One region of the Rahnella sp. ChDrAdgB13 genome, then DNA from elsewhere that is predicted to be linked to it. Evidence: predicted binding sites of a transcription regulator. Region 1 holds the regulator's gene; each other region holds the start of a gene.
What was found. The regulator LexA, encoded in region 1, represses DNA repair genes until DNA is damaged. The targets are predictions, from matches to a motif close to TNCTGTATGTACATACAGNA.
Positions count from the first base shown of each region.

Region 2: a site for LexA is predicted at 5,346-5,365, ahead of dinB (DNA polymerase IV). Genes of this name have one in related genera too.
Region 3: a site for LexA is predicted at 8,319-8,338, ahead of J8X26_RS08320 (DNA translocase FtsK 4TM domain-containing protein). Genes of this name have one in related genera too.

Region 1 covers NZ_JAEMGT010000008.1:65,778-76,202, forward strand. Annotated here, with positions in the region: gene J8X26_RS03845 (DUF5107 domain-containing protein) at 1-2,470, opposite strand, end outside; gene J8X26_RS03850 (ROK family transcriptional regulator) at 2,580-3,776, shown strand; gene zur (zinc uptake transcriptional repressor Zur) at 3,876-4,385, shown strand; gene J8X26_RS03860 (CsbD family protein) at 4,581-4,790, opposite strand; gene lexA (transcriptional repressor LexA) at 5,180-5,788, opposite strand; gene J8X26_RS03870 (diacylglycerol kinase) at 5,908-6,276, opposite strand; gene plsB (glycerol-3-phosphate 1-O-acyltransferase PlsB) at 6,404-8,887, shown strand; gene ubiA (4-hydroxybenzoate octaprenyltransferase) at 8,973-9,839, opposite strand; gene ubiC (chorismate lyase) at 9,881-10,420, opposite strand.
Region 2 covers NZ_JAEMGT010000007.1:18,994-29,418, reverse strand. Annotated here, with positions in the region: partial or broken gene J8X26_RS03550 (carbohydrate porin) at 1-215, shown strand, start outside; gene fadE (acyl-CoA dehydrogenase FadE) at 290-2,758, opposite strand; gene lpcA (D-sedoheptulose 7-phosphate isomerase) at 3,027-3,608, shown strand; gene J8X26_RS03535 (class II glutamine amidotransferase) at 3,635-4,402, shown strand; gene dpaA (peptidoglycan meso-diaminopimelic acid protein amidase) at 4,373-5,098, opposite strand; gene dinB (DNA polymerase IV) at 5,380-6,438, shown strand; gene pepD (beta-Ala-His dipeptidase) at 6,573-8,033, opposite strand; gene gpt (xanthine phosphoribosyltransferase) at 8,450-8,908, shown strand; gene frsA (esterase FrsA) at 9,135-10,385, shown strand.
Region 3 covers NZ_JAEMGT010000023.1:166,091-176,515, reverse strand. Annotated here, with positions in the region: gene clpA (ATP-dependent Clp protease ATP-binding subunit ClpA) at 1-1,140, shown strand, start outside; gene infA (translation initiation factor IF-1) at 1,361-1,579, opposite strand; gene aat (leucyl/phenylalanyl-tRNA--protein transferase) at 1,673-2,407, opposite strand; gene cydC (cysteine/glutathione ABC transporter ATP-binding protein/permease CydC) at 2,460-4,181, opposite strand; gene cydD (cysteine/glutathione ABC transporter permease/ATP-binding protein CydD) at 4,184-5,950, opposite strand; gene trxB (thioredoxin-disulfide reductase) at 6,100-7,068, opposite strand; gene J8X26_RS08330 (hypothetical protein) at 7,339-7,503, shown strand; gene lrp (leucine-responsive transcriptional regulator Lrp) at 7,789-8,283, shown strand; gene J8X26_RS08320 (DNA translocase FtsK 4TM domain-containing protein) at 8,406-10,425, shown strand, end outside.

The sequences.
Region 1 (10,425 bases):
CCAGCCGGTTCAGCAAATCAGATTCAAATAACAAACGCGCATCCTGCGGCTGTAACCGACAGGCTTCTTCAAGACAGCGGCGCGCTTCGGCGGCATCGTGCTGGTGGTTCCACGCATAAATTCCCAGCCCGCGCCATGCATCGGCGAAGTCTGGTTCAAGCGTCAGACAGCGCTGCCAGCAGGTCACGGCGGCAGAGGTATTGCCTTTGCTGTAATGGAAAGAGGCCAGAAGATGCAGGGCAAAGGCGTCATCGGGGAATGCACCCAGCAGGCGAACTTCCGCCAGCCATTGCGGGAAACGAACCCTGTCCGGGAAAACGCGCCGCGCCGCCTGACACAAGGCTTCGCGCCCTTCGTCCTCAAGGCTCGCACGTAAATACAGCGGCAGTGTTTCCTGACTGTCGAGCACACGCAGGGCTTCCCGCGCCAGCAAATCCTGCCCGCACTCCTTAAGTTGGATGGCGATATTCATGGCATTTTCACCACGACGCCCGGTAACACGGTGCAGCTCAGTCGCAGCGCCGGTGTCCGGCGCAAGGTGATAGCGTAAAAAATGCAGAAGGTAGTGAAGCGGATATTGCTGCAAATGTGTGTCGATAAACGGACGCGCATCCTGCCCGCTGAGGCACAGCAACAAAGCTTTCAGGCCAATCAGCCCGTAATGATTAGCCTGCGTCGCCAGCCCCTGCTCACAGAAATTCAGCGCCTGCGTGAACTGCTGGCGGCGGGTCGCAATCTGCGCCAGCCCGAAGTACCCGCCCGGTTTGGCGTTACCGCTCCATATAGCACGGTAATAACCGTCAAACGCGGCATCAAAATCGTCGGTTTGTGCCAGCGCACTGGCGCGGATCAGGCTCGCCAGGCCGCATTGCGGATTCTTATTCAGCCGGTGCGCACGGCTCAGTGCGGCATCCGCCAGAGTGACAGCCTGAGAAAAATTCGCCCGGTTGTATTCCAGCGTCGCCAGCGCCAGATTGCAGCGATAATTCAGCGGATCGAGCGCCACGCCGCGCCGGTAGTAGTTCTCTGCGCCCTGACTGGCGTGGTTATACTGCTCAAGATGCTGGCCGATAAACCAGGCTTCATCGGCAGAAGTAACCTCCGCCGCAGGCAACGGCGCGGTTGCCGGCGAGGGCAGCGGCATTTCTTCGGCCTGATGCTCCTGATAGGTCAGCAATTCAGCACCCTGTTTATCCAGCAAACGTAACCGCAGGCGCGCCGGAAATTCGCCGCGCAGCTCGCCCTGAATCACTTCGCCCGGTTGCAGGTTTATCGCGTCTTCGAACACAAGTTCGCTGTCCTTCTCACCGGCGATTTCCAGTCGTGCGGCCTGCAACGGACTGACGGCGTACACGCCCCACTTGAGTGTATCTCCGTGACGTTCAAGCTTAACTACTGCCTGCTCAGAAGCATTCTGCACCGTACCTAACCCGCTGTAAGGCAGGAAGTTTTGCACAAAACATTTCTCTTCATATGCATCCAGCCAGGTGAAGTCCGGCTGATTATCGGTGAAGACGCCGGTCATCAGTTCGATGTACGGCCCGTTGTTGTCAGTGAGATTTCTGTCCCACGCACGGCCAAAATCGCAGTTCCCCCACGTCCACTGTTTTTTGCCCGGCGAAACATGATGGTCGGCGATGTGCAGTAATCCGCCCTGCTGATCGTGGTCATACGCGCCGACAAAGTCGTAGTCAGATTTATCCGCCATGTATGAAGTCGGCACCGGGATGTTTTTGTAGCGCGAGATATCGGTGCCTGCCGAGTAATCCACTTTATAGTAAGTGCCGGTGGCTATCGGGAATGACGAGACGTCGCGTTTGCCGTGATCGAAAACCGCGGTGACGTCCGGCGGGAATACGCTCTGATGACCGTCGCCGCCGGTGACCGCGGGGTTCGCCCACCACAGGAAATGGCGCGGCGTTGGATTGCCGTTGTAAATTTTCGCGCTGATTTCCAGCAACGCTTTGTCCGGATACACCGTGAAACCGGTCATCACCTGCAAACCGCGCATCGGCTCAACCTCGCCCATCCAGACCGTTTTCGCGCCGTTTTCCTGCTCGGCAATCGTGAAGTCTATAGGCATAAAAGTGGTCGGGCGGTGATGTTGCGGCCAGTTAAATTCAATGCCGCCGGAAATCCACGGCCCGAGCAAGCCGACCAGTGCCGGTTTCACGACTTCGTTGTAATAGACAAAATCACGCTGTTTTACTTTGTCCCAGGCGCGATGTACACGCCCGCCAAGCTCGGGTAACAACATGATTTTGATATAATCATTTTCCAGATACAGCGCCTGATAGGTTTTCATGACTTTCTCACCGGTCAGCGTATCGGTCACGCCGTACGGATAGACCGCGCCGGACGAGCCCTGATACACCCGGTGCGCCAGAAACATCGGGTGCGTGTCCTGTTTCCCTGTTAACCAGGTCGGTAAATCCACCGCTTCCTGCCAGACTTTTACTGTTCCGCTCATGATTTGTCCTCAATACGTCATACCGAAATATCAATTTCGAGAGTCTACGCAACGTACAAAAGACGCGGATCCGCTACGGTCACGCAATTCAGTAAACGGGGTTTAGTAAATGCCGATGGAAGGATTGAACAATCTGCGGGTACGTCAGTTTAATAAGCAGGTGCTGATGACGTTGCTTTACCGGGAGAAAAATACCAGTAAATCAACGCTGTCGCGGCTTTCACATCTGTCGATCCCGGCTATCAGCAAGATCCTTGATGATCTGCAAAACGACGGACTGATCACCCATAATCCGGTGAATTTGCATTCCCGCGGGCTTGGCGGAGGAAGTTATCAGGTCGCCACGGATGACAGCACGATCTTGTGCATGAACATCACGCCTTATCGCATCGAGAGCATTCTGGTGAACCGGCTGATTTTGCCGCTGAGCGGCTACCAGCTGACGGATATTGCGGTCAAAACGCCGGAAGCGATGCTGGCGCAGATCGAAGCCTGTTTTCATCAGTATCGGAAGAAATTCCCCGGCCTTAAAATCCGGCTGGCACTGGCGATCCACGGGCAGGTGAATCCGACTACTGGCGTGTCTCAGCGCATGCCGCAAGCACCGTGGACCGGCGAAATCGAGATTAAATATTTGCTCGAAGAGAAGTTGCAAACCGAAATCCTGATGGATAACGACTGCATCATGCTGGCGCTGGCCGAGAAGTGGCAGCACGCGAACGACCAGCATGATTTTTGCGTGATCAACGTCGATTACGGCATCGGATCTTCTTTCGTGATCAATCAGCAGATTTATCGCGGCAGCCTTTTTGGCAGCGGGCAACTCGGGCACACGATTGTCGATCCGCAGGGCAGCCGCTGCGCCTGTGGTCGCTACGGTTGCTTGGAAACGCTGGCTTCGCTGTCGGCGCTGAAGAAAAAAGCCCGGCAGCTTATCGTGACAGAGAATCCTTTGCAGCCACCACGCACACCGGGCACGCAGGAGCTGATTGACCGGTTTCATCAGGGCGACGCGGCACTTTGCGCGCAGGTGATGGAGGGTGCGCGGGCGCTGGGACTGAGCCTGTATAATTTCCTCAATATTTTGAACATTAACCGTATTTATCTGTACGGTCGCAGTTGCGGATTCGGCGACGTCTGGCTGAACGCCGTCCGCGCACAGAGCGGGCTGAACCCGTTTGACAGAACCGATCATGTCAAAACGCAGGCGACACACATTGCGCCCGGCACGCTAAGCCGCGAGCAGCAAATTATGGGTATTGGTTACCTGTATGTGGAAAAAGCGCTGGAAGGTATGGCGGGCTGAGCGGCGCATAATTCGTCGATCTGGCTGAAGCATGATAAAATTAAGAATGGCTGCATGATGTGGCCTATTTATCCCAATCTGCGCTCAGAGAATGTTGCTATGACCCTGAATAATCCGGAAAAATTACTTTCACAAGCTGAAGAACTTTGCCAGCAGCGCAATGTTCGTCTTACACCGCAGCGGCTGGAAGTTTTGCGACTGATGGCGCAACAACCCGGTGCGATCAGCGCCTATGACTTGCTGGATCTGCTGCGCGTCAGCGAACCACAGGCCAAACCGCCAACGGTTTACCGGGCGCTGGATTTTCTGCTGGAACAAGGGTTTATTCATCGGGTTGAATCGGCTAACAGCTATGTGCTTTGCCATCATTTCGAAGAGCCGAGCCACACTTCAGCGCTGTTTATCTGTGACCGCTGCGGGCTGGTCACGGAAAAAACCACAGACGGCATTGAAGAACGTCTGGCGAAACTGGCGCTTGAATCTGGTTTTGAGTTGCGTCATTCGGTCGTTGAAGCACATGGCTTATGTGCCGAATGCAAAGTTGTTGAAACCTGCGACAGCCACGATCATTGCGAACACGACCACAGTATTGTGGTAAAAAAACGCTGAGAAATCAGGTGTTTTTGATGGAATTTCAAAAGGCGTAAAGCGGAAGGGTTTTAACGCAGCTGAACGGATAATTTAAGGTGTAGAAGGAAGATGTTGAAGGTTGGGTACATCCTTGTACCCGTATCCTGAAAGTGTTCCGGGTAGGAGCAGCAATAACTCAGGATACGTCACTGATACGCGAGGGGGAGTCGCGTGTTACCAGTGATATTTGTTTTTCGATTCCCAATCCTTGAGCTCTTTCTCGGCCTGATCCTTCTGATAGCCATATCGCTCCTGAATCTTACCTACCAGCTGATCACGTTTACCTTCAACGACTGTCAGGTCGTCATCAGTCAGCTTACCCCACTGTTCTTTCACTTTCCCTTTGAACTGCTTCCAGTTACCGTCGGCTTGGTCCTTATTCATGATAAATATCTCCTGTTACCTTGGGTTGTGGAGCTGCACGTTTGCTGGCAGCCCGTCCTTAACACTTCAAAGCTTAGTAGAGAATGCGGATTCGTCTTCCCAAAACAGGGATAAAAACCACTATTAGGATTAATCCAAAGCAGGATATAACGTGGAATTGGAATCTGTCTGACTGAAAAAGGCCGGTAATTCAGAGCACAGAGAGTGCAAATCCGGTATTTGCTCTAAACAGGCAACGCAGCGGATAACACGTGAGAAAAAGGATTTTATCGGGAAAGTTTATTAGCAGCTTCAAACAATATCGCCCCAAAACGGGGCGATGAGATACTGATATTTACAGGCGCGTCAGAGGCGGCCAATGCACCTGCAACGTAGAACTTAAGCGCAGATTAGATCCAGTCGCCGTTGCGGATAACGCCAACCGCCAGACCTTCAATGCTGAAATTCTGTTCACGCAAATCAACCACAATCGGCTGGAATTCGCTGTTTTCAGGCAACAGCTGAACAACACTGCCCTGTTTCTTCAGGCGTTTGACCGTGACTTCATCATCAATACGCGCAACGACAACCTGCCCGTTACGGACGTCCTGCGTTTTGTGTACTGCCAGCAGGTCACCATCCAGAATACCGATATCACGCATCGACATCCCGCTGACGCGCAGCAGGAAATCCGCACTCGGTTTAAACATGGCCGGATCGACCTGGTAATGTCCTTCGATGTGCTGCTGAGCCAGCAGCGGTTCACCGGCGGCAACGCGGCCAATCAGCGGTAAACCTTCTTCTTCTTCCATCAGCAGACGAATACCGCGCGAAGCACCGGAAACGATCTCGATAACGCCTTTACGCGCCAGCGCTTTCAGGTGTTCTTCCGCCGCGTTCGGGGAACGGAACCCCAGACGGGATGCAATCTCTGCGCGGGTCGGTGGCATACCGGTGGTGGAGATATGATCGCGAATAAGGTCGTAGACCTCTTGTTGTCTGGTCGTTAAAGCTTTCATTCCGCCCCCTGGTTGTTTATACAGTCTTGCTGTGAGTATATACAGCTAAACGGGCAATGAAAACCTAAGATTGAATAAAAACAGGGCATAACGACAATTCCTGGAATACAGGTTCCAGATCAGAACCATCGCGGCCAAAAGATGCTGACCCAGACAAAAATCGCCAATATGATGGTCAGAAGTACGGCGGCGGAGCCAATATCTTTCGCACGTCCAGACAGGACGTGAAACTCAGGCCCGATGCGGTCAATCGCGGATTCAATGGCGCTGTTAAGCAGTTCAGTCACACACACCAGCACGACGGAGCCAATCAGCAGGATACGTTCTATACTGCTGACATCCAGCCAGAAAGATAACAAAATTAGCGGGATAGCGACGCTGGCTTCCTGGCGAAAAGCCGCTTCATTTTGCCATGCGGCTTTCAATCCTTTCCAGGAATATCCGGCTGCTTTATAAATTCGGGTAAATCCGGTGACTTGGTTCGCCATTTCGGGTACTGATCCTTTGAGTGTTTGCAGCATTTTAGCTGTTATATGGTATCGCATCACCACAGATCTCATCTGAGCTTTCTGGTATCCTTGCGGCGAAATTGCTAACAAGAGGCTTCACGTTTTTATGTCAGGTTGGCGTAGACTTTATTACACATTATTGAATTTACCACTCTCATTGCTGGTAAAGAGCAAGGTCATACCTTCAGATCCGGTTACCGAGTTGCATTTAGACCCGACGCGCCCGATTTTGTACGTATTGCCTTATAACTCCAAAGCAGACTTGCTGACGTTGCGTGCGCAATGTCTGGCCGAGAATCTGCCCGACCCTCTTATTCCGCTGGAAATCGACGGAACCCTGCTGCCAAGCCATGTTTTCATTGCTGAAGGCCCGCGCGTATTCTCTTATTACACGCCGAAGCAGGAATCCGTAAAGCTGTTCCACGACTATCTGGATTTGCATCGCAACAATCCGGATTTAGACATTCAAATGCTGCCAGTTTCCGTGATGTTTGGTCGTGCGCCGGGCCGGGAAGGTCAGGATGATACGCCGCATCTGCGCGTGCTGAATGGCATCCAGAAATTCTTCGCCGTGCTGTGGCTCGGACGTGACAGTTTTGTTCGTTTCTCTAATACCGTTTCCCTGCGCTATATGGCGACGGAACACGGTACAGACAAAACTATCGCTCAGAAACTGGCACGCGTGGCGCGCATGCATTTCTCCCGCCAGCGTCTGGCGGCAGTTGGCCCGCGCCTTCCAGCTCGTCAGGATTTATTCAATAAGCTGCTGGCTTCCAAGGCCATCGAAAAAGCGATTGAAGACGAAGCCCGCAGCAAGAAAATTTCCCATGAAAAAGCCCAGCAGAATGCTATCGCGCTGATGGAAGAAATCGCGGCGAATTTCTCTTATGAGGCCGTGCGTCTGTCGGACCGTGTGCTGAGCTGGACGTGGAACCGCTTATATAAAGGCATCAACGTCAACAATGCTGAGCGTGTCCGTCAGCTGGCGCTGGATGGTCAGGAAATTGTGTATGTGCCCTGCCACCGCAGTCATATGGACTACCTGCTGTTGTCTTACGTGCTCTATCACCAGGGGCTGGTGCCGCCGCATATCGCTGCCGGTATCAACCTGAATTTCTGGCCAGCCGGTCCGATTTTCCGCCGTCTTGGCGCGTTCTTCATTCGTCGTACCTTTAAAGGCAACAAACTCTATTCCACCGTTTTCCGTGAATATCTGGGCGAGTTGTTCAGCCGTGGTTATTCGGTCGAATACTTTGTCGAAGGGGGTCGTTCACGCACCGGACGCCTGCTGGAACCCAAAACCGGTACGCTGGCGATGACCATTCAGGCCATGCTGCGCGGCGGTTCACGTCCGATTACGTTAGTGCCGATTTACATCGGTTATGAGCACGTGATGGAAGTGGGCACGTATGCTAAAGAATTGCGCGGTGCGACCAAAGAAAAAGAAAGCCTGACCCAGATGCTCAATGGTCTACGCAAACTGCGCAACCTTGGCCAGGGTTATGTCAATTTCGGTGAGCCGCTGCATCTGACCACGTACCTGAACCAGAATGTGCCGACCTGGCGTGAAGCAATCGATCCTATCGAAGCGCAACGTCCAAGCTGGCTGACGCCAACGGTGCAGGATCTGGCAGAGCAGATCATGGTGCGTATCAACAACTCAGCGGCAGCCAATGCCATGAACCTGTGTTGTACCGCGCTGCTGGCATCACGACAGCGCTCACTGACCCGCGAACAGCTGATCGAACAAATCGACTGCTATCTGCAATTGCTGCGTAACGTACCTTATAACGCGGATTCGACTGTGCCTGATCTGAGCGCCGATCAGCTGCTCGATCACGCGCTGAACATGAACAAGTTCCAGGTCGAGAAAGACAATATCGGCGACATCATCGTTCTGCCGCGCGAACAAGCGGTGCTGATGACGTATTACCGCAACAACATCCACCATATGCTGGTTTTGCCGTCGCTGATTTCAAGTATCGTGATGCACCACCGCCATGTGAGTCGTGCTGAATTGCTGCGTCAGGTAGAGCTGATTTACCCGATGCTCAAAGCTGAACTGTTTATGTATTTCGATAAGTCGGAGCTGCCGCAGGTGCTGGATGTCCTGACGCTGGAACTGGCTCGTCAGCAAATCATTCATCTGGAAGACGACGAACTGACGCTTAACCCGGCGCGTATCCGCACGTTGCAACTGCTGGCCGCAGGTGTGCGTGAAACGCTGCAACGCTACGCGATCACCTTCTCCCTGCTCACCAATAATCCAAGCATCAACCGTGGTGCGCTGGAAAAAGAGAGCCGGATTATGGCGCAGCGTTTGTCCGTACTTCACGGTATCAATGCGCCAGAATTCTTCGACAAAGCGGTGTTCTCGACGCTCGTCGGCACGTTACGCGCTGAGGGCTATATCAGTGACAGCGGTGATGCGATTCAGGAGCAAACGCGAGAGATTTACATCATGCTCAGCGATTTGATGACGCCGGATATCAAGCTCACCATTGAAAGCGCAGGTATGCCTTCGGAACTGCCGCAACCGACAGAACCTCCGGCTGAGCCTAAAATGGACGTGCGCGATACCGATCACTGATTGACGTTAAAATCATTGCGGTAACGCCATAAAGCAAAACGCCCGGGCTTATAAAAAGACCGGGCGTTTTTATTGCCTGAAAGGCTCAGAAGCTGAAAGCAGATAAACTCATCAGAATGCCAAGGAACAGCACCAGTCCGACATAGTTGTTCTGGCGAAAAGCCAGGAAACAGGCGTCACGCTCGCGTTTAGCAATCAGCTTTTGCTGATGCACAAACAGCGCAGCGGCCAGCAGCAGCGACCAGTAGAACGGCGCGCCAAGCTGGGAAAGATGGCCGACAATGCCCATCAGTATTAACGTCGCCAGTTGCAGCAGGCCGATAATCAGCGTGTCAAAACGACCGAACAGAATCGCTGTCGATTTCACACCGATTTTCAAATCATCATCGCGGTCAACCATGGCGTATTGCGTGTCGTACGCAACCGTCCAGCAGATATTAGCGGCAAACATCAGCCAACAGCTGAGCGGTACGCTTTCACTCACCGCCGCGTACGCCATCGGAATGGCCCAGCCAAACGCCGCGCCTAAAACGACCTGAGGCAAATGGCTGACCCGCTTCATAAACGGATAAATCCATGCCAGCGCCAGCCCGGCAAGAGACAGCAAAATCGTCATGCGGTTAAGCAGCAGAACCAGCAGGAACGAAACCAGCACCAGCCCGGCAAAAAGCATTTTCGCCTGCTTACCGGAAATCGCACCGCTTGGCAGCGGACGGTTCGCGGTACGTTTGACATGACCGTCAAATTTACGGTCGGCGTAGTCATTCACCACGCAACCGGCTGCGCGCATAAAAAACACGCCCAGCACGAAAACCAGCAAAATTTTTGCCGAAGGCATTCCGCCACCGGCCACCCAGAGCGCCCATAATGTGGGCCACAGCAGCAACAGCGAGCCGATCGGTTTATCAATACGCATCAGGCGGCAGTAATCACGCCATGTGCCCTGAGTCATACTTCCTGACACTCTCTGCTCTCCTTGTTGATTAGTCTGGCTCATGCCTTACTCACTTTGCCCTCGGGGCGATGTACCGGCGAGTCTGGCAGGAAAATTTCAGTCAGCAGCAGGGGTTTATCTGACAAACGCAGGCGGGAACGACGTGCCCATAAGTCACCATTTTCACTCTGCAATTGCCCTAAATGAATGTAATCGCGGGTCAGGTTATTGCCGCTGAAAAGATAGCGTCCAAGCGGGACGGTGCCTAAATCAACCAGCGCCAGATCCGGTCCGGTCAGCGTTTCTTCAGGGATGACCGTGCGGCCCAGCAGCCAGGGTTCGGCATCGCCAAACAACACAATTTCGCGGATCCAGTAACGGGCACTTTCAGGTAACTGCTGCGCTTCACTTTCACCCAGTTCCCCCCGGCTGACAAAACATTCGTTTTGTGGCTTTACGGTGACGGTAACACCCTGCTTTTCAAACCGGCGGGTCATGGATCCCATTTCCATCAGCCAGTCGGCAACATCCGCAGGGACCTGCGAAGGGTCGTCAAACCAGTGGATTGGGGATTGTTCAGAGGAATGGGAATCAGACATCAACG
Region 2 (10,425 bases), on a different contig from region 1:
AAAACGCCGGTGATGACTGGTTCAGCGAGCCGGGGAGCTACGATATTCATACGATCCACGCCAGTTATCTCATCCCGAACGTGATGGACATGAAGAACTTCAATGTCTATCTGGGCGCGTACGTGTCGATGCTGGAAGCGGATAAACATTACAGCAACGATAATGACAGCGATCAGCGCTATGGCGGGCGTGTAAGATTCAAGTATTACTTCTGATTACCCGTCATCCAGAAAAGAAAAAACCTGAGTGCGTAAACACTCAGGCTTTTTTTAACCGTAAATTTTAAGAATTAAGCGGCTTCGGTATGGCGCGGTTTGGCGTCATCCTTTTTTGCGCTTTCTTCCTCCACGTCCTGCTTTTTCGCGGCCAGTTCGTGTGGCTCAAAATCATCGACGTTAATAGAACGCAGGCGGCTTTCTTCCGCACGGCTGAGAATGCGCGCGTCGTCGGCGCTCAGGTGACCGGCATCCAGACCTTTTTGCGCCAGAATATCCAGACGGGTGAACGGCAGTTTTTTACCCATCGCGTCGCACAGGCGTTTATGCACCGGTTCGGCGGCCAGAATATCCAGTAACGCTTCTTCCAGCAGCCCGACCGGGTTGTGCTCGCTTGGCGTCAGATACTGACCGCGACCAATGCGGCTGCGGGTCGCAGAAGGCACCTGAAGAATACGCGCCAGTTCATGATCAAGACGATCTGACGGTGCCGCGTGTGAACGGCCCAGCGGGAAAATCACCAGGCGCATCACACCCGCCACAAACGCATTCGGGAAGTTACGCAGCAGGTCGTCGATAGCCACTTCGGCCTGATGCAGACAATCCTGCACGCCCCAGTGAACCAACGGTAAATCAGCCTCGTTGCAACCTTCTTCATCAAAGCGTTTCAGGGTCGCCGTCGCCAGATACATCTGGCTGAGGATATCGCCGAGCCGGGCGGAAATACGTTCACGACGTTTCAGGCTGCCGCCCAGCACGCCCATGGACACGTCAGCCAGCAGCGCGAGGTTAGCGCTCAGACGGTTAATGTGCTGGTAATAACGCGCGGTTTTATCGTTAACCGGCGTATCGCTGGTGCGGCCGTTGGTCAGACCGAGCCAGAAGCTGCGCACTTTGTTGCTGCCGACGTGGCCGATATGCCCGAACAGCGCACGGTCGAAATCGTCCAGATCATTTTTCTCAGCCGCCGCCATTTCACGCAGAACGTAAGGATGGCAACGGATAGCGCCCTGACCGAAGATGATCATGCTGCGGGTCAGAATGTTGGCGCCTTCCACGGTGATGGCAATCGGCGCGCCCTGATAGGTCCGGGCCACGAAGTTGCTTTTACCGAGCATGATGCCTTTACCGCCGGTGATATCCATCGCGTCCATGACAGCGCGCTGACCACGGTGGGTACAGTGATATTTCACAATCGCCGACAGCACTGCCGGCTTTTCACCGAGCATAATGCCGTTGGTGATGAGCGTTGCAGCGGCGTCCATCACATAAGCGTTACCGGCAATACGCGCCAGCGGTTCTTCGATGCCTTCCATTTTACCGATAGGCAGTTTGAACTGACGGCGAATGTACGCGTAAGCACCGGTCGCCATCGCCAGTGATTTCAGGCTGCCGGTGGAGTTAGACGGCAGGGTAATGCCGCGACCCACGGACAGACATTCCACCAGCATACGCCAGCCCTGACCGGCCATTTTCGGGCCGCCGATGATGTAATCGATCGGAACGAAAATATCGTTACCGCGGGTTGGACCGTTCTGGAATGGCACGTTCAGCGGGAAGTGGCGGTGGCCAATTTCCACGCCCTGGGTGTCCGTAGGGATCAGCGCACAGGTAATACCCAGATCCGTTTCACTGCCAAGCAGATGGTCGGGGTCTTTCAGTTTAAACGCCAGACCGAGCACGGTGGCGATAGGTGCCAGCGTGATGTAACGCTTGTTCCAGGTCAGGCGCATACCGAGCACTTCTTTACCCTGCCACTGGCCTTTACAGACGATACCGAAATCCGGAATTGCGCCGGCATCAGACCCGGCTTCCGGGCTGGTCAGGGCGAAACAAGGGATTTCCAGACCTTGAGCCAGACGAGGCAGATAGTGGTCTTTCTGTTCTTCGGTGCCGTAATGTTGCAGCAATTCGCCCGGACCGAGGGAGTTCGGCACGCCGACGGTGATCGCCAGAATTCCGGATACACCCGCCAGTTTCTGTAACACGCGGGCCTGAGCGTAAGCGGAGAATTCCAGACCGCCGTACTCTTTCTTAATGATCATCGCGAAGAAGCGGTGCTCTTTCAGATACGCCCACAACTCCGGCGGCAAATCAGCCAGTTCGTGCGTGATCTCAAAGTCGTTCGCCATGCGACAGGCTTCTTCAACCGGGCCGTCGATAAAGCGCTGCTCTTCTTCGGTCAGGTGTTGTTCAGGGTAATCCTGCAATTTTCTCCAGTCCGGCTTACCGCCGAACAGATCGCCTTCCCACCAGGTCGTACCGGCTTCAATCGCTTCTTTTTCGGTACGCGACATGGCGGGCATCACTTTACGGAAGGTGCGAAGTGCCGGCGCGGAGAACAATGCGCGGCGCAGTGCGGGCACATTGAACGGCAGCAGAATAATCGCCAGTGGCAGTAACAGCCACAACGTCCAAAGATGAATGGCGCCCATGGCAGCAGTAAATGCCAGTAAAATCAGGCTGCTAAAGGCAAGGTTGACCTTGTGATAGAACAACGCACCAAGGATCACGACAAATGCAACAATGCTAAGAACCATCATAGTAAAGCTCCTGAGTAGTAGGAGGTCTGACCTGTTGTAGGGATACAATGGTTTTAGTTCATGCTCATTTCTTTATCAATGTGTTTACATACTAATTACAACACAGCTCACAAACCGGCCGCACGAAGCGTCAAAAACGGAAACTATAAGAATCATTACCGCTTCTTGGCTTCTCGCTGTTTCGGCTTTCCGTTAAACTGCTCAGCGGAAAGTTTTATTGCTATCGGCCAGCCACAGCTGGCTGCAAATGGACATAAAAGAGGCTGCTATGTACCAGGATATTATCCGTACTGAACTGAACGAAGCTGCTGCTACGCTGAATAAATTCATCGGCGATCCGGCAAATATTGAGTCTATTCAACGTGCAGCAGTGCTGCTGGCCGATTCATTCAAGGCGGGTGGGAAAGTGATTTCCTGCGGTAACGGCGGTTCACACTGTGACGCCATGCATTTCGCAGAAGAACTGACCGGCCGCTATCGTGAAAACCGTCCGGGCTACCCGGCGATTGCGATTTCTGACGTCAGCCACATCTCCTGCGTGGGCAACGATTTCGGTTACGAATATATCTTCTCCCGTTATCTGGAAGCCGTGGGTCAGAAAGGCGATGTGCTGTTGGGCATCTCCACATCCGGCAATTCCGGTAACGTGATCAAAGCGATTGAAGCCGCGCGCGCCAAAGGCATGAAAGTTATTACCCTGACCGGAAAAGACGGCGGTAAAATGGACGGTTCTGCTGACGTGGAAATTCGCGTGCCACACTTTGGCTTCGCTGACCGCGTGCAGGAAATCCACATTAAAGTGATTCATATCCTGATCTTATTAATCGAAAAAGAGATGGCGAAGGCGTAATGCTTTTGCTGTAAAGGAGGCGGGAGATGTGCGAATTGCTCGGGATGAGCGCTAACGTTCCAACTGATATTTGCTTCAGTTTCAGTGGATTAGTGCAGCGCGGTGGCGGGACAGGCCCGCATAAAGACGGCTGGGGCATTACCTTCTACGAGGGGAATGGCTGTCGTACTTTTAAAGATCCGATGCCGAGTTTTAATTCGCCTATTGCCCGCCTTGTTCAGGATTATCCGATCAAATCCTGCGCGGTGATTTCCCATATTCGTCAGGCTAACCGTGGCGAAGTGGCGCTGGAGAATACCCATCCGTTTACCCGCGAACTGTGGGGCCATAACTGGACTTACGCGCACAACGGCCAGCTTCGCGGTTATCGTCAGCTGGATACCGGTACGTTGCGTCCGGTCGGGCAAACCGACAGTGAATACGCATTTTGCTGGTTGCTGCATAAACTTACGCAGCGTTATCCGCGTCGTCCGGCCAGCTGGCCGCCGGTGTTCCGGTATATTGCGTCGCTGGCAGATGAGTTACGGCAAAAGGGCGTGTTTAATATGCTGTTGTCGGACGGGCATTTTGTGATGGCCTATTGTTCGACCAATCTGCACTGGATCACGCGGCGGGCGCCTTTCGGAAAGGCAACGTTGTTGGATCAGGATGTGGAAATTGATTTTCAGCAGCAGACGACACCGGATGATGTCGTCACCGTGATTGCCACGCAACCGCTGACGGCAAACGAAACCTGGAACAAAATTGCTCCAGGTGAATTCGCATTATTTCACCGGGGCGAACGCCAGCTGTGAAGGCAGCGGGATGTTTGACAACGGTTGCAGCACTTCATATTTCCCATTAGTCACCACAACGTTCGGTGGCTGATGGTGCTTCTCAAAGTACGCAAAGCCCGGCTGTAGCTGACGCCAGAACGTGATGTAGCTTGAGTTTTTGTGCGACTGCATGTTGGCATCGGTCATTTTGAACGGATAAATGCTGATCTGCACGTTGCGCTGGCCGAACTGGAAGGCCGCCTGCACGTAGGTGAAGATTTCATCCATATAACCGTCAGTCATCGCGTAGCAACCGATAGATTTGCAGTTGCCGTGGATCATCAGATACTTACCTGAATAACCTTGCGAGATGTCATAGGCGTTGGGGAAACCTATGTTGATGGCGCGATAAAAGCGGCTGTCCGGTTTCAGGTGGTGAATATCCACGTTGTAGAAACCTTCCGGGCTTTTAAAATCACCTTCACGACGTTTATTTCCTAAACCGCCAGAAAAATCGCAGATGCCGTAACTGCCGATCAGACGATATTCGCCGTCGAGCTGAGCATACAATTCGAGTTTACGTTCTTGTTTGAAAATCTGGATATAAACGGGAGCACCTAACAATTGTTTTTTAAGTGCCGCGTTAACCGGGACAGCATCGCTGGCCACGGCGTAATTTGCTGTAAATAAAGGCAAACTGAGGAGCATCGCAAGAAACAGCGCGATTCTGATCATTCTAAGTCCTGCTCGATAATAATTTTGATTATTTTGTCTACAGATGAACTGCCTGTAAGACCGCCACTGATTTTCTTCTTATGTACTGCCTGTCTGAAACGTTGCCATATTAATACTGATTAATTTTTTAGCAATCACCAAATATTGAATTCTCGCTTCAGGAAATGTAAATACTTTCTGATGCCATTAATGGTGATTAATTAAGCCAAATTAACCGTCATTTTCTGTGTTTGAAATCTCCTGATTCAACTGTATACTTATACAGTCATTGGGGGAGGGCTATGCGCAAAATCATTCATGTGGATATGGACTGCTTTTTCGCGGCCGTCGAGATGCGCGATGATCCTTCCCTGCGCGACATTCCTATCGCCATCGGTGGCAGCCGTGACCGGCGTGGCGTCATCAGCACCGCCAATTATCCGGCACGCAAATTCGGCGTACACAGCGCGATGCCGACCGGAATGGCGCTCAAACTTTGCCCGCACCTGAAAGTGATTCCCGGCAGAATGGAAGCGTATAAAGAAGCGTCCAACCATATTCGCGAAATCTTTGCGCGTTATACGCCATTGATCGAGCCGCTGTCACTCGACGAAGCTTATCTGGATGTTTCAGAATCGACCCAATGCAATGGCTCCGCGACGCTGATCGCCGCTGAAATCCGTCAGGCAATTTTTGAGGAAATTAATCTGACGGCCTCAGCGGGCATTGCGCCTATCAAATTTCTGGCAAAAATTGCCTCAGACCTGAATAAACCCAACGGCCAGTTTGTGATTACGCCAGACAAGGTTGAAGCTTTTTTACTGGATCTGCCGCTGAGTAAAATCCCCGGCGTTGGCAAAGTCACCGCCCAGCGATTGCAGGAGCAGGGGCTGATCACCTGCGGCGACGTACAGCGCTATGATTTAGCGAGGCTGCTTAAGCAGTTTGGCAAATTTGGCCGCGTGCTGTGGGAGCGTTGTCAGGGCATCGACGAGCGTGAGATTTCAGCCGAGCGGCTGCGGAAATCTGTCGGCGTGGAACGCACGCTGGCGGAAGATATCCACAGCTGGGAAGAGTGCGTGGCACTGATCGAACGTTTATATCCTGAATTACAAACGCGCCTGAGCCGTGTCAGCCCGAATTTACGCATCGCGCGTCAGGGCGTGAAACTCAAATTCCATGATTTCCAGCAGACGACGCAGGAACATGTCTGGCCGGTGCTCAATAAAGAAGATTTACTGAAAGTAGCGCATGAAGCGTGGGAACAGCGGCGCGGCGGGCGGGGAGTCAGGCTGGTGGGGTTGCATGTCACGTTGCAGGATCCGCAGATTGAGCGGCAACTTCTTCTTCCCTGGGAGTAATCCCCGTCATCCTTCAAACTGTCTCTGCGTTGGCTGCCTTCGCAAATCCCGGTCACCTACTTGTGTATGCTCCCGGGTATTTACTCAGTTGCCGCCTTGATACAGCCCGAATGATTCAGGGGATTGATCGAGTATTAACCGCGTTCAGGAATCGCTTTCAGCAGAGCTGTCAGCAGTTTCCAGTACAACTCAACGCTGGCGATTTCAACCTGCTCGTCCGGCGAGTGTGGCCCGGTGATGGTTGGCCCGATGGAAACCATGTCCATGTCCGGGTACGGTTTTTTGAACAGACCGCATTCCAGACCGGCGTGGATCACCATGATATTCGGGGTTTTGCTGAATAGCGTTTCGTAGGTTTCACGCACCAACGTCATCACCGGAGAGCTTGGTTCAGGTTTCCAGCCAGGATAGCTGCCTTTTGCCAGACTTTTCGCGCCTGCCAGTTCGCTCAGCGAATTCAGCATGCTAACGACGTATTCTTTGCCGCTGTCGATAAGGGAACGGATCAGGCTGTTGATCGCGACTTCGTCATCTTTCATGGTGACAACGCCGACGTTCAGGGAGGTTTCTACCACGCCTTTGACGTCATCGCTCATGCGGATCACGCCGTTTGGCGTCGCGTTCAGCAGTGCAATGAATTTGCCCTGGCTGTCTTTGCTCAGCGCTTTCGCTGTGCTTTCTGCCGCTTCCACGACAAAAGCGATTTTCTTCTCAACCGCAGACAGCTCGAACTGAATCGTTGCCAGGAATTCCTGTGCAGTGGCTTTCAGTGCGTCTGCTTTATCGGCTGCAATCGCCAGTGTGGCGATGGCTTCGCGGGGAATGGCGTTACGCAGCGTACCGCCGGTGAAATCCAGCAGGCGCAGGCCGAGGGTGTCGGCGTGTTCTGACAGGAAGCGCACCAGCAGTTTACTGGCATTGCCCAGACCGAGGTGGATATCCGCGCCGGAGTGGCCGCCTTTCAGTCCCTTCAGGGTCAGTTTCAGCGTGGTGAAACCGGCCGGAACCGCTTCGCGGCTCAGTGGCAGAGTGGCGGTAAAATCAATCCCGCCGGCGCAACCCATGTAGATTTCGCCTTCGGTTTCAGAATCGGTGTTGATCAGGATTTCAGACTGTAACCAGTCTGGTTGCAGGCCGAATGCGCCTGCCATGCCGGTTTCTTCGGTCATGGTCAGCAGCACTTCCAGCGGCCCGTGTTCTACGCTTTCATCAGCCAGAACCGCCAGTGCAGAAGCCAGGCCGATACCGTTGTCTGCGCCCAGCGTAGTGCCACGGGCTTTCACCCAACCGTCTTCGATGAACGGCTGAATCGGATCTTTAGTGAAATCGTGAACAGTATCGTTGTTTTTCTGCGGCACCATATCGAGGTGCGCCTGCAGGGCAACGGCTTTGCGGTTTTCCATGCCTTTAGTGGCCGGTTTACGCAGCAGAATGTTGCCGACTTCATCACGCTCAGCGTGGATACCCTTTTCCTGTGCCCATTCAACGATGTGTTTTGCCAGTTCTTCTTCATGATAAGAAGGGTGCGGAATTGAACAGATTTTGGCAAAAATATCCCACAACGGTTGTGGCGAAAGCTGAGACAGTTCAGACACTATAAGTCTCCTGTAACAGTCAGCTCATTCAGGCTCCATTTGCAGGGGAACTGATTGAGATGCTGTAGGTTTAAGGTTAAGTAATCCCCGCCAGACTGTGTGGCGAGTGGCCTGACAGAATATCACTTAATCTTAACCTGTGCGCGGGCGCGGGGAGAAAATCCGGGTTTTTTGGGGCCGTGAGGCCAGATAATCGCTGGTTTTTGTGAACCGGACTCACTATAATCTCGCGCAACCTTTTTCCCCGAATACACCCGTCATACTTCAAATTGCAGATGCGTTGGCCGCGTTCGCTCACCCGAATCACTGACTTAGGTCAGCTCATCGGGATTCGTTCACTTGCCGCCTTCCTGCAATCCGAATTATTTAGGGTTTAAATTTTTAGAAGCCGTTAATTCACTGGCTGGGACACCTTTATGAGCGAAAAATACGTTGTAACCTGGGACATGCTGCAAATCCACGCCCGCACGATGGCTAAACGTCTGCTGCCGGCAGAACAATGGAAAGGCATTATTGCCGTCAGCCGCGGCGGTCTGGTTCCGGCAGCGTTACTGGCTCGCGAACTGTGCATCCGTCATGTGGATACCGTATGTATCTCCAGCTACGACCACGACAATCAGCGTGAAATGCAAGTGCTGAAACGCGCAGAAGGTGACGGTGAAGGTTTCATCGTAATCGACGATCTGGTCGATACCGGCGGCACTGCAAAAGCGATCCGCGAAATGTATCCGAAAGCGCATTTCATCACGATCTTCGCCAAACCTGCCGGTGCGCCGCTGGTTGACGATTACGTGGTTGATATCCCGCAGAACACCTGGATTGAACAGCCGTGGGATATGGGCGTGGTGTTCGTCCCGCCATTGGTCGGTAAGTAAATCCTCGTCATCCTTCGCGCCGCCTTGATGCAGCACGAAGGATTTAGAGGATGCAATGACCCCCTTTTAACGCCTGGCTAATTGCCGGGCGTTTTGCTTTTGCTGACTTGAAATCCTTTCCGCTTGACCTCACTCCTGTCTTGTCGCAACGTGGGCGGGTTATAATCCCTGCCTGAAACGTTCGCCTGCGGGCGAAAAGCTGCTTGCTAACGGAGGATCTTGCATCATGGCTCCAGCCAATCTCACGGAAAAACTGTTCAAACCGTCATTCAAATATCCGGAAACTTCGACACTGGTTCATCGCGTTCATCATCACAATACGCACCCGCCGATGCACTCAGCGCTGGAAGGGGATACCGTGAATTGCTGGTACCGGACAATCAACCGTCTGATGTGGATGTGGCGCGGCGTTGATCCGCTGGAAGTGGAAGAAGTGCTGTCGCGCATTGCCGTTTCTCAGGCCGAACACAGCGACCCGTTATTGCTGGATACCGTCATTGGCTATCGCAACGGTAACTGGATTTATGAATGGTCCAATCAGGCCATGCACTGGCAGCAAAAAGCCGCCGATGAAAAAGACGCCAATCTTGCCAGCGAATACTGGCTGAAAGCCGCGAACCTTTACAGCATTGCCGGTTATCCGCATCTGAAAGGCGATACGCTGGCAGAACAGGCGGAAGCGCTGGCTAATAAAGCGTTTGAGAAATCCTCTGAACATTCGCCGTATGATCTGAAAGAGCTGGAATTCAAAATTCCGGGCGGTGCGCCGATCACCGGTTTCCTGCATCTGCCGAACGAAGGCAAAGCGCCGTTCCCGACGGTCATGGTTTGCGGCGGTCTGGACACGTTACAAAGTGACCATCAGCGCCTGTTCCGCTCTTATCTCGCGCCGATGGGCATTGCGATGCTCACCATCGACATGCCGTCGATCGGTTTTTCCTCTAAATGGAAACTGACGCAGGACACCAGCTTTCTGCATCAGCAGGTCCTCATGCAGCTTTCTGATGTGCCGTGGGTAGATGCGAGCCGCGTCAGCTTGCTGGGTTATCGATTTGGGGCGAACGTCGCCGTGCGGCTGGCGTATCTCGAACCGCGCCGCGTACGGGCTGTGGCGACGCTGGGCGCGCTGGTGCATTCGCTGCTGAGCGACCCGAAATGTCAGGAACAGGTGCCGGATATGTACATGGACGTGCTGGCGAGCCGCATCGGAATGTCGACGGCGTCGGACTCCGCGCTGAAAACCGAACTTAATCGATATTCTCTGAAAACGCAGGGATTATTAGGGCGCAGAACACCGACGCCAATGCTTGCCGCCTACTGGGAAAGCGATATCTTCAGCCCGAAGAGCGAAGCCAGGCTGATTGCGGATTCCTCCTCCGAAGGCAAGATTCTGACCATCAAAAGTGAGCCGCTTTATCAGCACTTTGACAGCGCGTTACACGAAATTTGTGAATGGCTGGAAAAGCATATGCGTTAACTTAACAGTTGCTAATTCCTAACGTTTTGCTAAAAAGGAT
Region 3 (10,425 bases), on a different contig from region 1:
GCGGTTGAGTTGTCGGTTAAGTACATCAATGACCGTCACCTGCCGGACAAAGCTATCGACGTCATTGACGAAGCGGGCGCCCGCAGCCGGTTGATGCCGGTCAGCAAACGCAAGAAAACCGTTAACGTCAGCGACATTGAAAGCGTGGTTGCGCGTATTGCCCGTATACCCGAAAAAACCGTCTCGGCCACTGACCGCGATGTACTGAAAAACCTGGGCGATCGTCTGAAAATGCTGGTCTTCGGGCAGGATCCTGCCATCGAAGCACTGACTGAAGCGATCAAAATGAGCCGCGCCGGTTTGGGTCAGGATCATAAACCTGTCGGTTCGTTCCTGTTCGCCGGGCCTACGGGTGTTGGTAAAACAGAGGTCACGGTTCAGCTGGCCAAAGCGCTGGATATCGAATTGCTGCGCTTTGATATGTCGGAATATATGGAGCGCCACACGGTCAGCCGGTTGATTGGTGCGCCTCCGGGATATGTCGGATTTGATCAGGGCGGTTTGCTGACGGATGCGGTGATTAAACATCCTCACGCCGTGGTGCTCCTCGATGAAATCGAGAAAGCCCACCCTGACGTCTTCAACCTGCTGTTGCAGGTTATGGATAACGGGACGCTGACCGACAACAACGGCCGTAAAGCGGACTTCCGTAACGTCATTCTGGTGATGACCACCAACGCCGGTGTGCGTGAAACGGAACGTAAGTCGATTGGTCTGGTTCATCAGGATAACAGCCCGGATGCAATGGAAGAGATCAAACGTACCTTTACGCCGGAATTCCGTAACCGTCTGGACAACGTAATCTGGTTCAACCATCTGTCTACGGATGTTATCCAGCAGGTTGTTGATAAGTTTATCGTTGAGTTGCAGGCGCAGCTGGATGCCAAAGGCGTTTCACTGGAAGTCAGTGATGAAGCCCGCGACTGGCTGACGGTGAAAGGCTATGACCGTGCTATGGGCGCGCGTCCGATGACCCGTACCGTTCAGGAAAACCTGAAAAAACCACTCGCCAACGAGCTGTTGTTTGGTTCTCTGGTGGATGGCGGTTCTGTCTCTGTGGCACTGGATAAAGAGGCCGACAAGCTGACTTATCACTTCATGAGTGCGCAGAAGAAAAAACCGGAAGGCGCGGTGCACTGATTTTTTATCCGTGACGAAAAAACAAAAGGCGATGTGAAAACATCGCCTTTTTTCTTTCTGAGATTCTTTATTTAATTACAGGAATTAGTGAGGGATTTCAGAAAGAATAATGAAACAAATGCCGAATTGCGGATACCACAAAACGCCCTTGCAAAAGCAGGAAGGGCGAAGAGGGTATCCTCAGGGATCGCCGGAAAATCAGCGATGAGTGAGCCGCTTATTAACGGCTACGGAAGACAATGCGGCCTTTGCTCAGGTCGTACGGGGTCAGCTCTACAGTGACTTTGTCGCCCGTCAGGATGCGGATGTAGTTCTTACGCATTTTACCGGAGATGTGAGCGGTAACTACGTGTCCGTTTTCTAATTCTACGCGGAACATAGTGTTTGGCAGCGTATCAAGTACGGTGCCTTGCATTTCAATGTTGTCTTCTTTGGCCATCGAATCCTCTAGGTCTAACTACCATAGTTTTTAACCGGCAAGATAATGCCGAAAAACCCACATTATGTAAAGAAGTATGGTCCATGACCGCACCTATTCCCTATCCTTCGGGAACACCGGCAGGTCTTCGTCATGTGGGGATAAGTCTTGTGGCAACCAGCAATCCGGTGCTAGCGCGCGTTGCGAAAGTTCGGATAACTGCTGCAAAAATTGGCGGCGGGGGATCTCTCTCGCACCCAGCGACGCAGTGTGAGGGTTGAGCACCTGACAGTCAATCAGTTCTCCTCCATTGCGGGAAAAATGTTGGCAAAATACCATCAGTGCACACTTGGAGGCATTTTCCCGGCGGCTGAACATCGACTCACCGCAAAATAATCCGCCGACGGATACGCCGTATAAACCACCGACCAGCTCATCATTTTCCCAAACCTCAACGGAATGCGCGCGGCCAGCTTCATGCAATTCCTGATAGCCGCGCTGCACCAGAGGGCCAATCCACGTACCGTCTTCACGCTGCATAGCACATGCGCGGATGACCTGCTCAAAACGCTGGTTGATTGTGTAACGGTAAGGTTTTTTACGCATGAAACGTTGCAGGCTGCGGCTGGCGTGACGTTCTTCGGGGACCAGAATGGCGCGCGGATCGGGCGTCCACCAGAGGATCATCTCGCCGGGTTCAAACCAGGGGAAAATCCCGTTCTGATAAGCTGAAAGCAGGCGCGGCGCGGTAAGATCCCCGCCGATAGCCAGCAGGCCATTCGGCTCCAGTAATGCAGTGTCCGGATCCGGAAAATGAACTGAATTGGCCTCAAGCTTAACTAACCGCATAGATCTCCTTATCCGGCGACCTGAAGGCCGCCGCTAAAAAACTGGAACAACATCAACCTCGTGACAGAAAGCGTGCGTAACGCCCCTGTGCGGCGGCCAGTGTCTGGTGATCACCTTGTTCCACAATCTGACCCTCTTCCATGACACAAATTCTGTCGAAAGTTTCCAGACCGTGGAGGCGGTGCGTCACTAAGAGTAGCGTCTTATTCTGACAATGCTTGTGCAGCAGTGCCAAAATATGTTGTTCCGTTTCGGCGTCCAGCCCTTCCGTCGGTTCATCGAGCAACCACAGCGGGGCATCGTGCAAAAGGGCGCGGGCAAGGCCTAAACGACGCTGTTCGCCGCCGGAAAGCTGACGGCCACCTTCGCCCAGCCACGCGTTCAGCCCTTCGTTTTCCAGAAGGATGTGCAAATCAACTTGTTTCAGAACGTCGGTAATCTGTTCATCGGAACATTTTGGCGAAGCCATCCGCAGGTTTTCACGCAACGTGGTGTTGAAAACGTGTACGCGCTGGCTGACGACGGTGATCGTTTGGCGCAGCGTCGCTTCATCGTATTCCGTGATGTCATGTCCGTTAAGCATCAGCGAACCACTGCTGATGTTCCAGCCGCGCGTCAGCAACTGCAACAGCGTAGATTTACCACAACCGGTCTGGCCGAGCAGCGCGATATGTTCACCCGCGCAGACATCCAGCGTGATATTTTTCAGCACCGGCAACGGCTGGCCCGGATAGGTGAAATTAACGTCTTTTAGCGAAAGGCTAACCTGCTCAGCCGCAAGCGGACCTTGTGCAGGGAAATTCACGTCGGCAGGCTGATCGATAATCTGGCTGACGCGCTGAGCCGAAGCGATAACCTGCCCGAGATGCTGGAAGGCCGCAGCAACCGGCCCGAGCGCTTCAAACGCCGCTAACGGCGTGAAGACAAACAACGCAATCAGCGCGCCGGGTTGCGGGAAGGCACTCAGACCACCCGCTGCCAGCCACAGCATCAGCATCACGGTCAGACCGGCTGCGGCAATGACCATCGCCTGTGACAAACCAGTCAGCTTTGCCTGCTGTTGCTGGCGCAACATCCAGCGGCGTTCAATATCATCCAGTTGCTGACGAAATTGCGGCTGAGCGCCAAAAACCACCAGCTCGCCTTGCCCCTGCAACCATGCAGTTAGCTGCGTACGGTAATCGCTGCGCAGCGCCGTGAGTTCGCGGCCCGCAGGTTTTCCTGCGCGGTAGAACATCACCGGCAGAACCACCATCATCGCCAGCATGATGGCACCCAGCGTCAGGGCCAGCGTGACATCGATAAAACTCAGGCCGAAGGTCACCAGAATAATCACCACCATCGCACTGATAAGCGGCGATATTACGCGCAGATAAAGGTGATCCAGCGTATCGACATCGGCGACGAGGCGGTTGAGCAAATCAGCCTGACGAAAACGCGCAATACCGCCCGGTGTCAGTGGCATGATTTTGGTGAATGTGAACACGCGAAGGTGAGCCAGTACGCGGAAAGTCGCATCATGGCTGACCAGCCGCTCGGCGTAACGTCCTGCGGTCCGGGTAATAGCCCCACCGCGCACGCCTGCCGCAGGCAACATGTAGTTAAACGTATAGAGCCCCGCCAGCCCGGCAACGGCAGAGGCCGCCAGGAACCAGCCGGAAAGCGTGAGCAGCCCGATGCTGGCCATCAGCGTGACGATGGCCAGAATGACGCCCAGCGACAGGCGGAACCAGTGACGGCGATATAACGCGAGATAAGGCAGAAGAATTCTCATGATTACAGCTCCTTACTGCGCTGAGATAACAGACTGGCGAACAATCCACCCTGAGCAACCAGTTGCGTGAATGTGCCGCGCTCTGCGATTTGCCCTTTATCCATGACCCAGATTTCGTCGTAGTCGCGTGTATCTTCCAGCTGATGGGTAACCAGCAGCGTAGTCTGCGATCGGGACGCCTCGTTTAAGGCACTCATCACGCGTTTTTCGCTGTGTGCGTCAAGGCTGGCCGTCGGTTCATCTAGCAGCAATAACCTGCAGGGAGAAAGCAGGGCGCGCGCGACAGCGACACGCTGCGCCTGACCCACCGACAGTCGCGCCGCGCTGTCGCCCAGTTCAGTTTCCAGTCCCTCAGGCAGCAGCGGCAGGAATTCATTCACATACGCACGGTTAATTGCACTTTGGAGTTGTGCTTCGCTGATATCTGGCTGATTCAAAAGAATATTCGAACGCAGCGTCTGCTCCGGCAGATGTGGGTTCTGGCCGACCCAGCTGAGTTGTTTACGCCATTCATCATTGCGCAACGATTTCACCTCAATGCCGCTGGCACTCAGGGAACCCTGATATGGCAGAAAACCAAGGAGAGCACTGAGCAGGGAGCTTTTGCCCGCACCGCTCAGCCCGACAATCGCAATGCGCTGTCCTGCCGGAACAGTAAAGGTCAGCGGCCCTGCCAGCGTTTTTCCCTGCGGCGACTTAACCAGCAGGTCTCGCGCCTCAAGTGAAACGTCATAACCCTGCGGCCAGCTTTTATCACCGTCACCCATTTCGGCTTCTTCGGCGCTCAGGAAGGTCAGCAGGCTTTCAGCCGCGCCGACCGCTTGCGCTTTAGCGTGATAAAACGCGCCTAAATCACGCAGGGGCTGGAAGAATTCTGGTGCGAGGATGAGCACCAGGAATCCGGCAAAGAGCGTGACCGGCGTACCGTAGCTGCCAAAATTGAGCTCGCCAAGGTAGGAAAAACCGAAGTAAACGGCGACGACGGCGATGGAAATTGAAGCGAAAAACTCCAGAACCGCAGAGGACAAAAATGCCAGACGTAAAACGTCCATGGTGCGCGCACGGAAGTTCTCAGTGGAGCGTTTGATTTTCTCCACTTCGGCAGAGCCGCGGTTGAAGAGGCGTAAGGTGTCCAGACCCCGCAGGCTGTCGAGGAAATTACCGCTCAGACGCGCGAGGGCGACAAAGTTACGACGATTTGCATCCGCCGCGCCCATGCCAACCAGCGCCATAAAAAGCGGGATTAGCGGGGCAGTGACGAGCAGAATTAATCCGGCAGCCCAGTTAATTGGGAACACGCTGACCAGAATCAGCAGGGGAATAATCCCGGCTAATGCAATTTGCGGAAGGTAGCGGGCATAGTAATCCTGCATATCTTCGATTTGTTCAAGAATGATGCTGGCCCAGCTACCGGCCGGTTTACCCTGAATCCACGCGGGTCCCAGTTTTTCGAGGCGGTCCAGAACCAGTTTACGCATTTCCTGACGAATAACCCGCCCGCAGATAAAGCCAACCTGTTCACGTAACCAGGTCACGACGGCGCGCAGAATAAACGTCAGGGCCATCAGCAGGAAGCTTTGTAAGAGCGTTTCACGCGGCGCATGTTCAATGATCAGACTGTGCAGTAATCCGGCCATCAGCCAGGCCTGTGCGAGGATCAGCAAACCAGAAAGCAGACCCAGCATCATAGACAGTCTGATCCAGCCTTTAGCGCGGGAGCTTTGTTGTTTTAACCAGCGGATAAGTTCTTGTTGTCGTGTTTTATTCATCAGGCATCAGTCTGCGCAGCAATCCGGATGGGAGGGCGCTCATGTTACATGCTCAGACCACAAACTGAAAATAATAAGGCGGCAATTACGCCGCCTTATTCGTTACTCTTTGTATGGACTCTATGTCCAATAACTACCCGAAGGAGTAATTATAAATCCGGGGCTTGCGATAAACCGTCCAGATAGCGTTCGGCATCCAGCGCGGCCATACATCCGGTTCCCGCAGAGGTAATTGCCTGACGATAGATATGATCCATGACATCGCCGGCAGCGAAAACGCCCGGAATGCTGGTCTGTGTTGCGTTGCCATGCGAGCCGGACTGCACTTTGATGTAGCCATCTTTCAGTTCCAGCTGACCTTCGAAAATGCCGGTGTTCGGGCTGTGACCGATAGCGATGAACACGCCAGCTACGTCAACCTGCGATTTTTCGTCAGTACGGACATCAAGCAGGCTCGCGCCGGTGACGCCCATCTGATCGCCGACCACTTCGTTCAGCGTTTTGTGCGTGTGCAGAACGATGTTGCCGCTGGCGACTTTATCGTTCAGACGGTCAACCAGAATTTTTTCCGCACGGAAACTGTCCCGACGGTGAATGAGGTGAACCTCGGAGGCGATGTTCGCCAGATAAAGCGCTTCTTCTACAGCCGTGTTGCCGCCGCCGACTACCGCAACTTTCTGATTGCGGTAGAAGAAGCCGTCACAGGTTGCACAGGCAGACACACCGCGACCTTTAAATGCTTCTTCAGAAGGCAGACCGATATAACGTGCCGAAGCACCGGTGGCGATAATCAGCGCGTCACAGGTATATTCGCCGCTGTCACCGGTCAGGCGGAAAGGACGGTTCTGCAAATCAACTTTGTTAATATGGTCGAAAATGATTTCGGTATTAAATTTGGTCGCGTGCTCGTGCATACGTTCCATTAAGCCCGGACCGGTCAGACCTTCCGGATCGCCCGGCCAGTTTTCCACTTCCGTGGTGGTGGTCAGCTGACCGCCTTTTTCGACACCGGTGATTAAAACCGGGTTGAGGTTAGCGCGTGCAGCATAAACTGCCGCGGTATAACCCGCCGGGCCAGAGCCCAGAATCAATAATTTACTGTGTTTAACCGTACTCATGCGTAATTCATCTCCGCGATGGCGACTAGCGATAGACAGATTGTAGGGAAAATAGCGCGTTAAAAAAAGCAAACTCAGATGTTGTTAACGATTTGTCTGATAGTTTTTACTGCCGAACCCGCGTAGAAAGGATTTCGCTGCAGGTAACTGTTTGATGGTTAGAGTAAAAAAACAGCGTAAAGACATGAATGCGCTGGCAGGTTGTTTGCCCATACGCGGACTTTTGATGACAAATCACGGCAGTTTGTGTGGATTTGACTGAAATAAGGCGTGAACGGAATTGTTATTGTTCAAAGATTAAAGATAGCTAAAAAGGCGCGCTGGCTTTTCAATCTGGCACGTTCTTCTGATTTTGCTTCTTTTACTTTGACAATCCGCTGTGCATTTGCGAAAACATCAGGGGAAGAAGAAATTAACTGCCTGTCTGTGACTTGAATTTATGCAATTGGCTGCTACCAGACCCGTTCTGGTCTTGCTTTTTGACTTTTTAGTTACAGCAGGGTTTAGTGAATCAGGTTGGCTGTTTACAACCTATTAATTTCGCACGGTTATTTCTTTTGAGTATCCGCTTATACGGCCGTGTTCCTTTTGACAGGGGATCAACACGACTTTTGGATGCGTGAACCTTAATAATCGGGTCTTCGCTTGGGACAACCCTTAGACATTGAAGTTGGCTGGGGTATGGCAGGTGCAGGGAAGGACAGCAGAGAGACAATAATAATGGTAGACAACAAAAAACGTCCGGGAAAAGATCTCGACCGTATTGACCGTAACATCCTCAACGAATTGCAAAAGGATGGCCGGATTTCAAACGTCGAGCTTTCCAAACGTGTGGGATTATCTCCGACTCCATGTCTGGAGCGCGTTCGTCGTCTGGAACGTCAGGGCTTCATCAATGGCTATACCGCATTGCTCAACCCGCATTATCTGGATGCTTCGTTGCTGGTATTTGTTGAGATCACTCTCAACCGCGGCGCGCCAGATGTGTTTGAGCAGTTCAATGCGGCAGTACAAAAACTCGAAGATATTCAGGAGTGTCATTTGGTTTCTGGGGATTTCGACTATCTGTTGAAAACCCGCGTACCTGATATGTCGGCTTACCGTAAGTTGTTAGGTGAGACTTTGCTTCGTCTGCCGGGCGTTAACGACACCCGTACCTATGTGGTAATGGAAGAAGTGAAACAGACGAATCGCCTGGTCATTAAGACACGGTAATTGTCAGGTGCAAAACCTTGCATTTTTAGCTACACTCCTGTGTATCTATACAGCTATGGCGCCGGGGTCTACTCTCGGCGCTGTTGCTTTTTCTCAGTTCACAGGAACCTGGAGAGCCTTTCTTGAGCCAGGAATATACAGAAGATAAAGAAGTTACCCTGAAAAGACTGAGCAATGGTCGCCGTATCCTGGAGGCTTTGCTGGTTGTGGTAGCGATTTTTGCTGCTTATTTAATGGCAGCACTGGTGAGTTTTAACCCCTCTGATCCAAGCTGGTCTCAGACCGCATGGCATGGGCCTATTCATAACTGGGGCGGTGGTGTGGGTGCCTGGATGGCCGACACGCTGTTCTTCATTTTTGGCGTATTTGGTTACGCTATTCCCCCTATTATCCTGTGTCTGTGCTGGGCGGCTTTCCGTCAGCGGGATAATCAGGATTTTGTCGATTATTTTGCTCTGTCGCTGCGCCTTATCGGGACGCTGGCGCTTATTGTTACGTCCTGCGGTCTGGCATCCGTCAACGTCGATGACCTTTACTACTTCGCGTCGGGCGGTGTGATCGGCAGTTTGCTGAGCACAGCGATGACGCCGTACTTCAACAACGTCGGGGCAACGCTGGTTCTGCTGTGCGTCTGGGCGGCCGGGCTTACGCTGTTCACCGGCTGGTCATGGCTGACGATCGCTGAAAAAATCGGCGGTGCAGTGCTTGGTGTCACTAATATCGTGACCAACCGTTCGCGCCGGGATGAAGATTACGAATACGACGAGCAGGACGATCCGTTACTGGAAGACGATGACGAAAAACCGGTAGCGAAAGTGGCTCCTGCCGCGGTTGCTGCTACTGCGGCGGCTGTGCCAGAGGCTGTCGCGGCTTCAGAAGCTGACGAAGACGACGTTCTTTTCTCTGCGCCTTCCGTGACTAATCCGGCAGTACAAACGCCTCCGGTTACGCCGGTTATTGCAGCCGAACCAGCTCCGGCTATGGCGGCAGAAACAGTGAATCCGTATGCGGCTGAACCGCCGGTGGCAGAAATAGCTCCGTCTCCGCAAGCACCGCAGCCTGCGGCTCCGCCGTTATATAACTTCGAAATTCCGGAAGAGACACCTGTGCCACGTCATCCGCAGCCGGTACAGCAATCACCTTCTCCGGCACCGGTTCAGCGCAGCGATGACGATGGTCCGAGTATGGGTAACTGGCAGACGGCGGTTGAGCATTCACGTTCTCCGTTCGATTTCAGCTCTGCGGCACCTGATGCGGCGCAAATTGCGAGCGTCGCGGCCACCGCAGCACTGGCAACCGGCCTTGCGCAGGCAGGGCAGTCGGCGGCAACGTCTGCCAGCAATACGTTTATGCCAGCGTTCAGCGCCGTGAGTGATGAAAATCCTCAGGTGAAGAAAGGCTTCGGGCCGGAATTGCCGCGTCCAAATCCGGTGCGTATCCCAACGCGTCGTGAACTGGCTTCCTACGGGATTAAATTGCCGTCGCAGCGCATCGCCGAACAGCAGAAAAATGCACAAGCTGCCGCGCAAAAAGAGGCAGAACACGCTGACTGGCATAACGATCCTCTGGCGCAGGCTGATGAGGAAGCCCGACAGGAAGCGGCGTTGCAGGAAGCTTTTGCGGCTCAGCAACAGGAACGCTACGGTGAATCTGTCACCGAAGATGAGCCTGATGAAGAAGCAGCGTTGCAGGAAGCGGAATTACGCAACGCGTTTGCAGCGCGGGAAAACGCCCGTTATCAGCAGGACGTCGAACCGCAAAGTGGTCTGGTTCAGCATCATCACTCGCAGAGTCTGCCGCCAGAGGCGACAAATACCGTTGCGGATGATTTCGCTGCCGCTGCGATGAAACTGAGCCAGCACGATGCGTTTAGCTTCTCGCCAATGGCCGATCTGGTTGATGATACGCCGTCAGAACCGTTATTCACGTTGCCAGCTCAGGCAGAAGAAGAGCCGCAACCTGCTGCGTTTGCACAACAGCCGCCTTATCAGCGTCAGGCCGCTTCAGAGCCTGTGCAGCATGCGCAGGAATATGAAGCGCCACGTCAGTCATCGCCGTCTGCACAGCCTGATATGGACAGCCTGATCCACCCGTTCCTGATGCGTAATGAGCAGCCGCTGGTCAAGCCGACAACGCCGCTGC